3 regions of the Bradyrhizobium sp. S3.3.6 genome follow, and region 1 is predicted to be linked to each of the others. Evidence: predicted binding sites of a transcription regulator. Region 1 holds the regulator's gene; each other region holds the start of a gene.
What was found. Region 1 encodes PhoB, which activates phosphate uptake and scavenging genes when phosphate is short. Its sites were predicted from a motif close to TGTCATNNANCTGTCAT; they were not measured.
Positions count from the first base shown of each region.

Region 1 (3,272 bases):
AGAGTTTTGTGGCCTGCTCCTGCAGCGCCTTGACCAGCGCGGGATGGGCATGGCCGAGCGCATTCACCGCCACGCCCGAGGTGAAATCGAGATAGCGATCGCCATTGGTTGCGATCAACCAGACGCCTTCACCGCGCTCAAAACCGATGTCGGTTCTGGCGAAAACGGGGAGCAAGTGCGGCGCTGCGCTGTTAGCCATGATGGTCTCTTTGGATGTTTCGGACGGCCTGAAACTGCGTTGCGCAGCGCATCATTGGTCCGGAAAACGAAACGTGCCGCCTTTTAAGGGCGGCACGCATCACTATCTTATGCTTGGCACCATTGGTGTCAATGCCGCCCGGAAAGCCCCGCGAAACCCAGATTCCGTAGTCTTGCGGTACCGAATTTGCGGGTTTTGGCCACGGAACATGTGGAAGCGAGTCGGCGGACTCTTGCGCGTGAGTCACGCCATATTGTAGCGTCTGGCTTGTCAGATACGACATCTCGTGCAGCGGTTCTGATCCCAAAAGTCCTCATGTACCGGCGTAAACGTTCGGGCGTATCATTGCGCCCGGCGAGCCTTAAGGGATTCTGGCGGCACGGATTTTTCGAGGCTTAGGCATTCGTTGTGCGGCCCCCAGGATGGCAGGCGCGCGGCGAAGGAAAGGGTGCAATGACGGTTTTGACCTGGTCCGACGATCGCGTCGAACAGCTGAAAAAGCTCTGGGAGGCCGGACTTTCGGCCAGCCAGATCGCCGCTGAGCTTGGGAATGTCACCCGTAACGCCGTGATCGGCAAGGTTCACCGGCTCGGCTTGTCGGGCCGCGCCAAGAGCCCGTCTTCGGCAGCTCCGCGGCCGCGCAAGGCGCGTCCAGCGCCGCACATGATGCGGGTGAGCAGGCCCATCGCACGCGGCAATACCGCGCTGGCGCAGGCTTTCGAGGTCGAGGTCGAGGCTGAACCGGTCACCTACGACAACGTGGTACCGATGAGCCAGCGGCTGTCGCTGCTCGAATTGAACGAGGCGACCTGCCACTGGCCGGTCGGCGATCCCTCGAGCCCGGATTTCTTCTTCTGCGGCGGCAAAGCGCTCTCCGGCCTGCCCTATTGCGCCCAGCACTCGCGGGTCGCGTATCAGCCGGCAGCGGATCGCAGGCGGGCCCCGGCGAAGCCGGCGCGCTGAGTTAGTCGGCTTCCAAGACTTCGCCGTCCAAGCGGCGGCGGCTCAACTTGCGACGGCGCTAACTCCCTCCGCCGTCGTCCCGGACAAGCGCGCCTCAAGCGCGCGCAGATCCGGGACCCATAACCACCGCGAGATGTGGTTACGGGTACTCGGAGTTACCTTTTTCGTGCAACAACGACGCCCTGTGGTTATGGGTCCCGGATCTGCACTCCGCTCCAGACAACGCTGCGCGTTGCCAGGAGCTGCGCTTGTCCGGGACGACAGCTGAGATTGCTGCCCCAGCCGAGCTCACGTCAGCCAACCCTACGCCTGCTCGGCCTTCGCGAACCGATCGTCCAGCGCGTAGCCCGCGCCGCGGACGGTGCGGATCGGGTCCTGCTCGCGGCCGAGATTGAGCAGCTTGCGCAGGCGGCCGATATGCACATCGACAGTGCGCTCATCGATGTAGATGTCGCGGCCCCAGACGCTGTCGAGCAACTGCTCGCGCGAGAACACGCGGCCGGGATGCTCCAGGAAGAACTCCAGCAGGCGATATTCGGTCGGGCCGAGATCGATCGGCCGGCCCGAGCGCGCCACGCGGCGCTTTTCGCGGTCGAGCTCGATGTCGCCGAAGGCCAGCACGGTTGCGAGCCGCTCCGGACTTGCGCGCCGCAGCAGGCCCTTCACGCGCGCCAGGAGCTCGGGCACCGAGAACGGCTTGACGATGTAGTCGTCGGCGCCGGTCGCCAGGCCCCGCACCCGCTCGCTCTCCTCGCCACGCGCGGTGAGCATGATGATCGGCAGCTGCTTGGTGTCGGATCGCGCACGCAACCGCCGGCACAGCTCGATGCCTGATAGCCCCGGCAGCATCCAGTCAAGCACGATCAGATCGGGGATGTGCTCCTTGAGGCGGGTGTCGGCGTCGTCGCCGCGCATTACCGTCTCGACGTCATAGCCGTCGCCTTCGAGGTTGTAGCGGAGAAGCTCGGTCAGAGCTTCCTCGTCCTCAACCACCATAATGCGTGCGCCCATCGGGTCGTCGCTCCTTGCGTAATCAGGTGTTCGGGACCGTGGTGGCGAAGGTCGTCATGTCGCCCTTCGGCCGCTTGTCGGTGATCGCCTGGCCTTCGATCATGTAGAACACGGTCTCGGCAATGTTGGTGGCATGGTCGCCGATCCGCTCGATGTTCTTGGCGCAGAACATCAGATGGATGCAGAACGAGATGTTGCGCGGATCCTCCATCATGTAGGTGAGGAGCTCACGGAACAGCGAGGTGCAGATGGCGTCGACTTCCTCGTCGCCCTTCCACACCGCCATCGCCGCCGGCAGATCGTGCGCGGCATAGGCGTCCAGCACCGACTTGACCTGCTGCTGCACGAGGTCGGTCATGTGCTCGAGGCCGCGGAACAGCTTGAGCGGATGGAAATCCGTCTCCAGCGCCGCGACGCGCTTGCCCATGTTCTTGGCGAGGTCGCCGATGCGCTCGAGATCGGTCGCGACGCGCATGGCGCCGACGATCTCGCGCAGATCCACCGCCATCGGCTGGCGGCGCGCGATCGTGAGCACGGCGCGCTCCTCGATCTTCTTCTGCAGCGTGTCGAGCTCGGCGTCGATGGCGACGACGCGCTGGCCGAGCGCGACGTCGCGGCGGATCAGCGCATCGACGGAATCGACGATCATGCGCTCGGCGATGCCGCCCATCTCGGCGACCAGGCGCGTGAGCTCCTGGAGGTCGGTGTCGAAGGCCTTTGCGGTATGTTCAGAACCCATGTGCCGTCTCCTCAGCCGAACCGGCCGGTGATGTAATCCTGCGTGCGCCGGTCGGTCGGCGATGTGAATATCTTGCTGGTGTCGTCGAACTCTATCAGCTCGCCGAGATACATGAAGGCGGTCTTGTCGGAGACGCGGGCGGCCTGCTGCATGTTGTGGGTCACGATCGCGATCGTGTAGTTCTCGGACAGCTCCTGGATCAGCTCCTCGACCTTGGCGGTCGAGATCGGGTCGAGCGCCGAGCAGGGCTCGTCGAACAGGATCACCTCGGGCCGCACCGCAACGGTGCGGGCGATGCAGAGGCGCTGCTGCTGGCCGCCGGAGAGCGACAGGCCGGAGGCGTTGAGCTTGTCCTTGACC
Region 1 covers NZ_JBEPOT010000005.1:351,704-354,975, forward strand. The annotation lists gene ABID59_RS18075 (aspartate aminotransferase family protein) at 1-199, opposite strand, end outside; gene ABID59_RS18080 (GcrA family cell cycle regulator) at 653-1,162, shown strand; gene phoB (phosphate regulon transcriptional regulator PhoB) at 1,466-2,173, opposite strand; gene phoU (phosphate signaling complex protein PhoU) at 2,196-2,912, opposite strand; gene pstB (phosphate ABC transporter ATP-binding protein PstB) at 2,924-3,272, opposite strand, start outside.

Region 2 (3,272 bases), on a different contig from region 1:
ATGGAGGGTCGTCATGGCCTGGAGCATCCTGTTCGTCGCCGGTCTTCTCGAGATCACCTGGGCGATTGGCCTGAAATATACCGAAGGTTTCAGCAGGGCGGTTCCTTCCGTCATCACGCTCGCGGCGATGGCGGGCAGCGTGATCCTGCTCGGGCTCGCGCTCAAGTCATTGCCCGTCGGAACCGCCTATGCGGTATGGACCGGCATCGGGGCGGTCGGCACCGCGACGCTGGGCATCATCCTGTTCGGCGAACCCGCGACCGCGCTTCGCCTCGCCAGCATCGGGCTGATCGTCGCCGGCATTGTCGGGCTGAAGCTCGTTACTTGAAGATCTGGACCGCCCACCAGCTCAGTGCCGCGACGATGGCCGAGGCCGGGATCGTGATCACCCAGGCATAGACGATCGAGCTCGCCACGTTCCAGCGCACCGCCGAGACGCGGCGGGCCGCGCCGACGCCGACGATGGCGCCGGTGATGGTGTGGGTGGTCGAGACGGGGACGCCGAGGAAGGTGGCCATGAACAGGGTCGCCGCCCCGCCGGTCTCGGCGCAGAAACCCTGCATCGGCGTCAGCTTGGTAATGCGCAAGCCCATGGTGCGGACGATCCGCCAGCCGCCCATCAGCGTGCCCAGCGCCATCGCCGCCTGGCACGACAGCACCACCCAGAACGGCACGGTGAATTCGCCGCCGAGATGGCCCTGCGAATAGAGCAGCACGGCGATGATGCCCATCGTCTTCTGCGCATCATTGCCGCCATGGCCAAGCGAATAGAGCGAGGCGGAGGCGAATTGCAGGATGCGGAAGGCGCGGTCGACCGCGAACGGCGTCGAACGCACCGAGAGCCAGGACACGATGGCGACCAGCATCATTGCAAGCAGGAAGCCGACCAGCGGCGACAGCACGATCGCCAGTACGGCCTTAGTCAGCCCACTCCAGACCGCGGCCGATAGTCCGGCCTTGGCCATGCCGCCGCCGACGAGGCCGCCGATCAGCGCATGCGAGGAGGAAGACGGGATGCCTAACGCCCAGGTCACGAGATTCCAGACGATGGCGCCGACAAGCGCTGCGAAGATCACCTGGGCATCGACAATCGCGGGATCGATGATGCCGGTGCCAATGGTCTGGGCGACGTGAAGGCCGAACACCATGAAGGCGACGAAATTGAAGAACGCGGCCCAGATCACCGCGAATTGCGGCCGCAGCACGCGGGTCGAGACGATGGTCGCGATCGAATTGGCGGCGTCGTGCAGGCCGTTCAGGAAGTCGAACAGCAGCGCGACGGCGATCAATCCGACCAGGACGGGAAGACCCAACGCAGCATCCACGGCGCGGCCCTGCCCTAAACTTGCTCGATGACGATGCTGTTGATCTCGTTCGCGACGTCGTCGAAGCGATCGGCCACCTTCTCGAGATGGTCGTAGATTTCGACGCCGACGATGAAGTCCATCGCGCTGCCGTTGCGGTGCTTGAGGAACAGCTCCTTCAGGCCGATGTCGTGGAGATCATCGACGCGGCCTTCTAGCTTGCCCAATTCCTCCGTGATCGCGGTCAGCATTGCGACGTTGGGCCCGATTGACTGCATCAGCGGCAGCGCGCGTCCCACCAGATTGGCGCACTCGATCAGGAGCGCGCCGATCTCTCGCATTGGCGGCTCGAAGGTGCGGACCTCGAACAGCATCACCGCCTTGGCGGTCTGCTGCATCTGGTCGATGGCATCGTCCATCGAGGTAATGAGGTTCTTGATGTCGCCGCGGTCGAACGGCGTGATGAAGGTGCGGCGCACCGCCGTCAGCACCTCACGGGTGATGTTGTCGGCATCGTTCTCGAACTGATTGACCCGCTGACAGTAGACCGGCGTCTCCTCCCCCCCGTTCAGCATGCCCTGCAACGCGACGGAGCCCTGGATCACGGTCTGGGCGTGGCGGTCGAACAGGTCGAAGAACCGTTCTTCCTTGGGCAGGAAAGCGCGAAACCAACGCATCATGGGAATAGTCTACCGGTTGGACATGGCCCGGCCCGAACGGACCGTCGTAAAACCGTCATAGACCATTTTCGCTTCGCGCGCGTGTCATCTCGCGCCCGCGGAGCCGGATCATCCACCGGATTCGCGCACCAATGAAACTGGTGCGATATCAATTATTTAGAGCGACCGCCGAAAGTAGTGCGCAACTTCACCAACGACGCCACGGCGGAAGGTGAGCACGCAGATCACGAAGATCGAGCCCTGGATCACCGTCACCCATTGGCCGAAACCGGCCAGATATTGCTGCATGGCGATGATCGCGAAGGCGCCGACCACGGGACCGAAAACGGTGCCGAGACCGCCGACCAGCGTCATCAGCACGACTTCGCCCGACATCGACCAGTGCACATCGGTGAGCGAGGCGTTCTGCGCCACGAACACTTTCAGCGCGCCGGCAAAGCCCGCCAGCGTTCCCGACAGGACAAACGCCAGGAACTTGTACTGGTCGGTCCGGTAGCCGAGCGAGATGGCACGCGGCTCGTTCTCGCGGATCGACTTCAGGACCTCGCCGAACGGCGAGTTGATGATGCGATAGATCAGCAGGAAGCCCGCGAGGAAGCCGACCAGCACGACGTAATAGAGCACCGTCGGCTTCGACAGGTCGAGCACGCCGAACATGTGCCCCTGCGGAATGCCCTGGATGCCGTCCTCACCGTGGGTGAACGGCGCCTGGAGGTAGATGAAGTACAGCAGCTGCGACAGCGCCAGCGTGATCATCGAGAAATAGATGCCCTGGCGGCGGATCGAGATGTAGCCGGTGATGAGCGACAACCCGAACGCCGCAGCGATGCCGACGAGAATGCCGAGCTCAGGCGGCAGCGCCCACACCTTCAGCGCGTGCGCGCTGCAATAGCCGGCCGTGCCCATGAACATCGCATGGCCGAACGACAGCAGCCCGCCATAGCCGATCAGAAGGTTGAAGGCGCAGGCGAGCAGAGCGAAGCACAACGCCTGCATCACGAAGAACGGATAGATGCCGCTGAACGGCACCGAGGCCAGCAGCAGCGCCATCACCGCGAATACGATCATCTCGTCACGCATCGCGCGGGGGCTCATCGGCAGCGTGTCGTCCGTCAAGGCTGTCATATCAGGCTGCCCTTCCCGTCAATCCGGTTGGCTTCACCAAGAGCACCAGCACCATCAGCACGAACACGACGGTGTTGGAGGCCTCGGGGTAGAAATATTTGGTCAGGCCCTCGATCACGCCGAGCGCGAAGCCGGTGATGATGGAGCCCATGATCGATCCCAT
Region 2 covers NZ_JBEPOT010000010.1:27,033-30,304, forward strand. The annotation lists gene sugE (quaternary ammonium compound efflux SMR transporter SugE) at 14-328, shown strand; gene ABID59_RS25660 (inorganic phosphate transporter) at 321-1,325, opposite strand; gene ABID59_RS25665 (DUF47 domain-containing protein) at 1,340-1,984, opposite strand; gene ABID59_RS25670 (branched-chain amino acid ABC transporter permease) at 2,141-3,109, opposite strand; gene ABID59_RS25675 (branched-chain amino acid ABC transporter permease) at 3,111-3,272, opposite strand, start outside.
Region 2: a site for PhoB is predicted at 2,027-2,043, ahead of ABID59_RS25665 (DUF47 domain-containing protein). Genes of this name have one in related genera too.

Region 3 (3,272 bases), on a different contig from region 1:
GGAATCAGGCTTGTCAGCAGCTGACTTAGAGCGTTGCGAGATCTTCCGGCACGTTGCCGAATTTGCGCAGCAGCGTGGCGTCACCGAATTCGCCGGTCATGGGATCGCCGCTGCGGCTGAATGCGACCGCGCCGATATGGCCGGCACCATGCGCCAGCGCCTCGGCGCGCCGCAGTGCGGCTGTCGAGCTCTGGCATTCCTCGGCGGCGCCCGCGACAGGCGATCCGTCGGCATCGATCAGGAAGGGCATTGCAACGTAGTAGGTCACGTCCGACATGGCGTTGCTCCAGTGTTGAGCTCAAGCGGCGCTACTTTTGCTCCGCATCTTGCTGCGCGAGGTCTCGGGAATGCAGCCGGCCGAAATCGCCGCCTTCAATTCTTCCAGCTCGGCTTCGAGATATTCGTTGGCCATGATCAGCGCCTTGATGGTGCTGCGCAGATTGCCGTCGCACATCGCGATCGCCTGATCGCAGGCCTGTTCATAATGGCTGTTGTCGAGAAGGGTGGGGACTGACATCTGCGGTGTCCTTGCGGGTTGTCCTTGGGCGTTTCCCTGGACGTTTCCTGGGGGGCGTCGGCGGCGGGACTAATGTTCCTCTTTTGTTCTTTTTGAGTCAAGCGGATTCATGCGCGGCGACCCGCGACTGCTCGCGGGTCAGGCGATGATGTCGGGCGTGATCTGGTCTTCGATGAAGGCGATACGGTCGCGCAACAACAGCTTGCGTTTCTTCAACCGCTGTAACCGCAACAGGTCGGGGGCGGGCGATTGATGCAGTGCATCGATCGCCGCATCGAGATCTCGGTGTTCCTGCTGCAACCGGGTGAGCTCGGCTTCGAGCTCACGCTCGTCTTCATTGGTCATGTTTGCGGTGGCCGAAAACCGATAGGCTGAGATTAAGGCTGTGGATGCCCTGTGGAAATTATCGTCCTTGCGCGGCGTGATCGCAAGCGATCTGCGACCTTCGCGCACCGCTCTCTCGCAAGATATGTGAACGATTCGCAGCGGTGTAGCGCAATCACATTGATATCATGGATTTTTCACCGCGTGGTTCCTTACTCACGCTTCGTTACATATGAATTTTCAAAAATGACGGTGCGACGACGGATACCCATCGACAGAACGAATCGGTGATGTAGACTTCGTCGCCCGGATCGAATCCAAGGTTTACCCCTACCGAGGAGGTTTCGAATGACAATTCAGGCACATCTGGTTGAATTGGAACGGAAGCACAAAACTCTCGAACACGAATTGCACGAAGCTCTCGTGCACCTTTCAACAGACGACCTGCAAATTGTTGAGTTGAAGCGCCGGAAGTTGCTGGTCAAGGACCAGATCGAGCGACTGAAGCACACCGGCGACACGCTTCACTAGTAAACCCCGTAACAGTGTAGAGTTTGATCGTATCCTTTCAGCCAGGGATGAGAGCCTTTGCGCTCATCCCTGCTGTCAGGTGTCCGCCGCGCAATTGCGCGGGCGTCAGCTTTTGCTTGGACGCGTTTGCTTGACGCGAACCGATATCCACGTCGCTCGAAAACGATCTAGATTTCTGCGAGCTCCGCGACGTGGTCTGCGATCGCGAGCGACGATGTCAGTCCCGGCGATTCGATACCGAACAGATTGATCAAACCCGCGACGCCATGGTCGCGCGGACCCTGCATCAAGAAATCCTGCGTTGCCACGGCCGGCGGCACGATCTTCGGGCGGATGCCCGAATAGCTCGGCATCAACGCGCCGTCGGGAAGCGTTGGCCAGTATTTGCGGATCGCGGGATAGAAGCGCTCGGCGCGCGACGGATCGACCTCATAGTCGATCGTCTCGATCCATTCGACGTCAGGGCCAAAGCGCGCCTGTCCTGCCATGTCCAACGTGAGATGCACGCCGAGCCCGCCGGGCTCGGGCACGGGATAGATCAGGCGCGAGAACGGCGCGCGCGCGTTGCAGCTGAAATAGTTTCCCTTGGCGAGATAGGCCGGTGGAATCCGGTCGATCGGCATGCCGTCGATGTGCCGCGCCACGGTCGTCGCCGACAGCCCGGCAGCGTTGACGAGCAGGCCGCATTGCAGCGTCATCGGCGCTTCGCCGCCGGCTTCGATCTCGATCATTCCGGTTTCTGCCTTGGCGCGGATCAGCGGCGTGTGAAACGCAAAGGCTGCGCCGGCTGCCTCGGCCTCGCCGCGCAGCGAGAGCATGTAGGCATGGCTGTCGATGATGCCGGTCGACGGCGAGAGCAGCACGGCGTCGCAGACCAGCGCCGGCTCCAGCGCGCGCGCGGCTTCGCCCGAGAGCAACTGCATGTCGAGTACGCCGTTGGCCTCGGCGTGCGCCTTGATCGATTGCAGCTTCTCGGTTTCCCTGGCATTGGTCGCAACGATCAGCTTGCCGCAATTCTTGTGCGGGATGCCGCGCTCGCCGCAATAGCGGTAGAGCGCGTGCTTGCCGCTGACGCACATGCGCGCCATCCAGCTTCCGGCGCGGTAGTAGATCCCGGCATGAATCACCTCGCTGTTGCGCGAGGAGGTGATGGTGCCGATGGCCTCGGCTTCCTCGAGCACGATCACCTCGCGCCCGGCCTGGGCCAGCTTCCGGGCCACCGCGAGCCCGACCACGCCGGCTCCGATGACGACGCAGTCGACCCTATCCATGGTCGTGCAGACGTCCCGTTGAAGTTGCAGAGGGGGCCGGTTTGCCTGGGAAACGCGCCGCGCGGTCGTTGTCCGTTAAGGAAGCATTTATCATGTCAGGGCAATTGCCGTATTTCGCATCACATTTTTCTGTTGGGCGTACAGGCGTTTACCCGATCCAAACTCACGAAGCCAGACAATCCGCAGTTGAAATCGCGGGTGGCTGATGGCTAAGAAGAACTGGCACGAAGGCAGCATGCTTCCGATTGCTGTGCAGGCCGTCGTGTGCCTGGCCAGCGCGGTCGCGCCTTCGCGTGCCCACGCGGACAGCCTTATTCCGCCGAGCTATCTTGGCAATCTCGACCCCAATCTGATCTGGGAAGTCCTGATCGGCGGCATTGTCGTCTGCGCGTTCCTGGCCGCCGTCGCGCTGTGGATCCATTCCGCGCTGCGCCGGAGCAAGCGTTCGCAGTTGCGGCGCAACGCCTTCGTCTCCTCCGCCATGAACAATCTCAACCAGGGCGTGGTGATGACGGATGCGCAGCGGCGCATCATCTTCTGCAACGACCGCTATCTCGAGATCTACGGCTTGACGCGCTCGGACCTGTGGACCGGCATGACCGGCTACGACATCCTCGAGCTGCGGCGCC
Region 3 covers NZ_JBEPOT010000001.1:300,197-303,468, reverse strand. The annotation lists partial or broken gene ABID59_RS01440 (GGDEF domain-containing protein) at 1-24, shown strand, start outside; gene ABID59_RS01435 (hypothetical protein) at 26-277, opposite strand; gene ABID59_RS01430 (hypothetical protein) at 299-517, opposite strand; gene ABID59_RS01425 (YdcH family protein) at 656-862, opposite strand; gene ABID59_RS01420 (YdcH family protein) at 1,190-1,372, shown strand; gene ABID59_RS01415 (NAD(P)/FAD-dependent oxidoreductase) at 1,540-2,643, opposite strand; gene ABID59_RS01410 (sensor domain-containing protein) at 2,849-3,272, shown strand, end outside.
Region 3: a site for PhoB is predicted at 1,088-1,104, ahead of ABID59_RS01420 (YdcH family protein). Genes of this name have one in related genera too.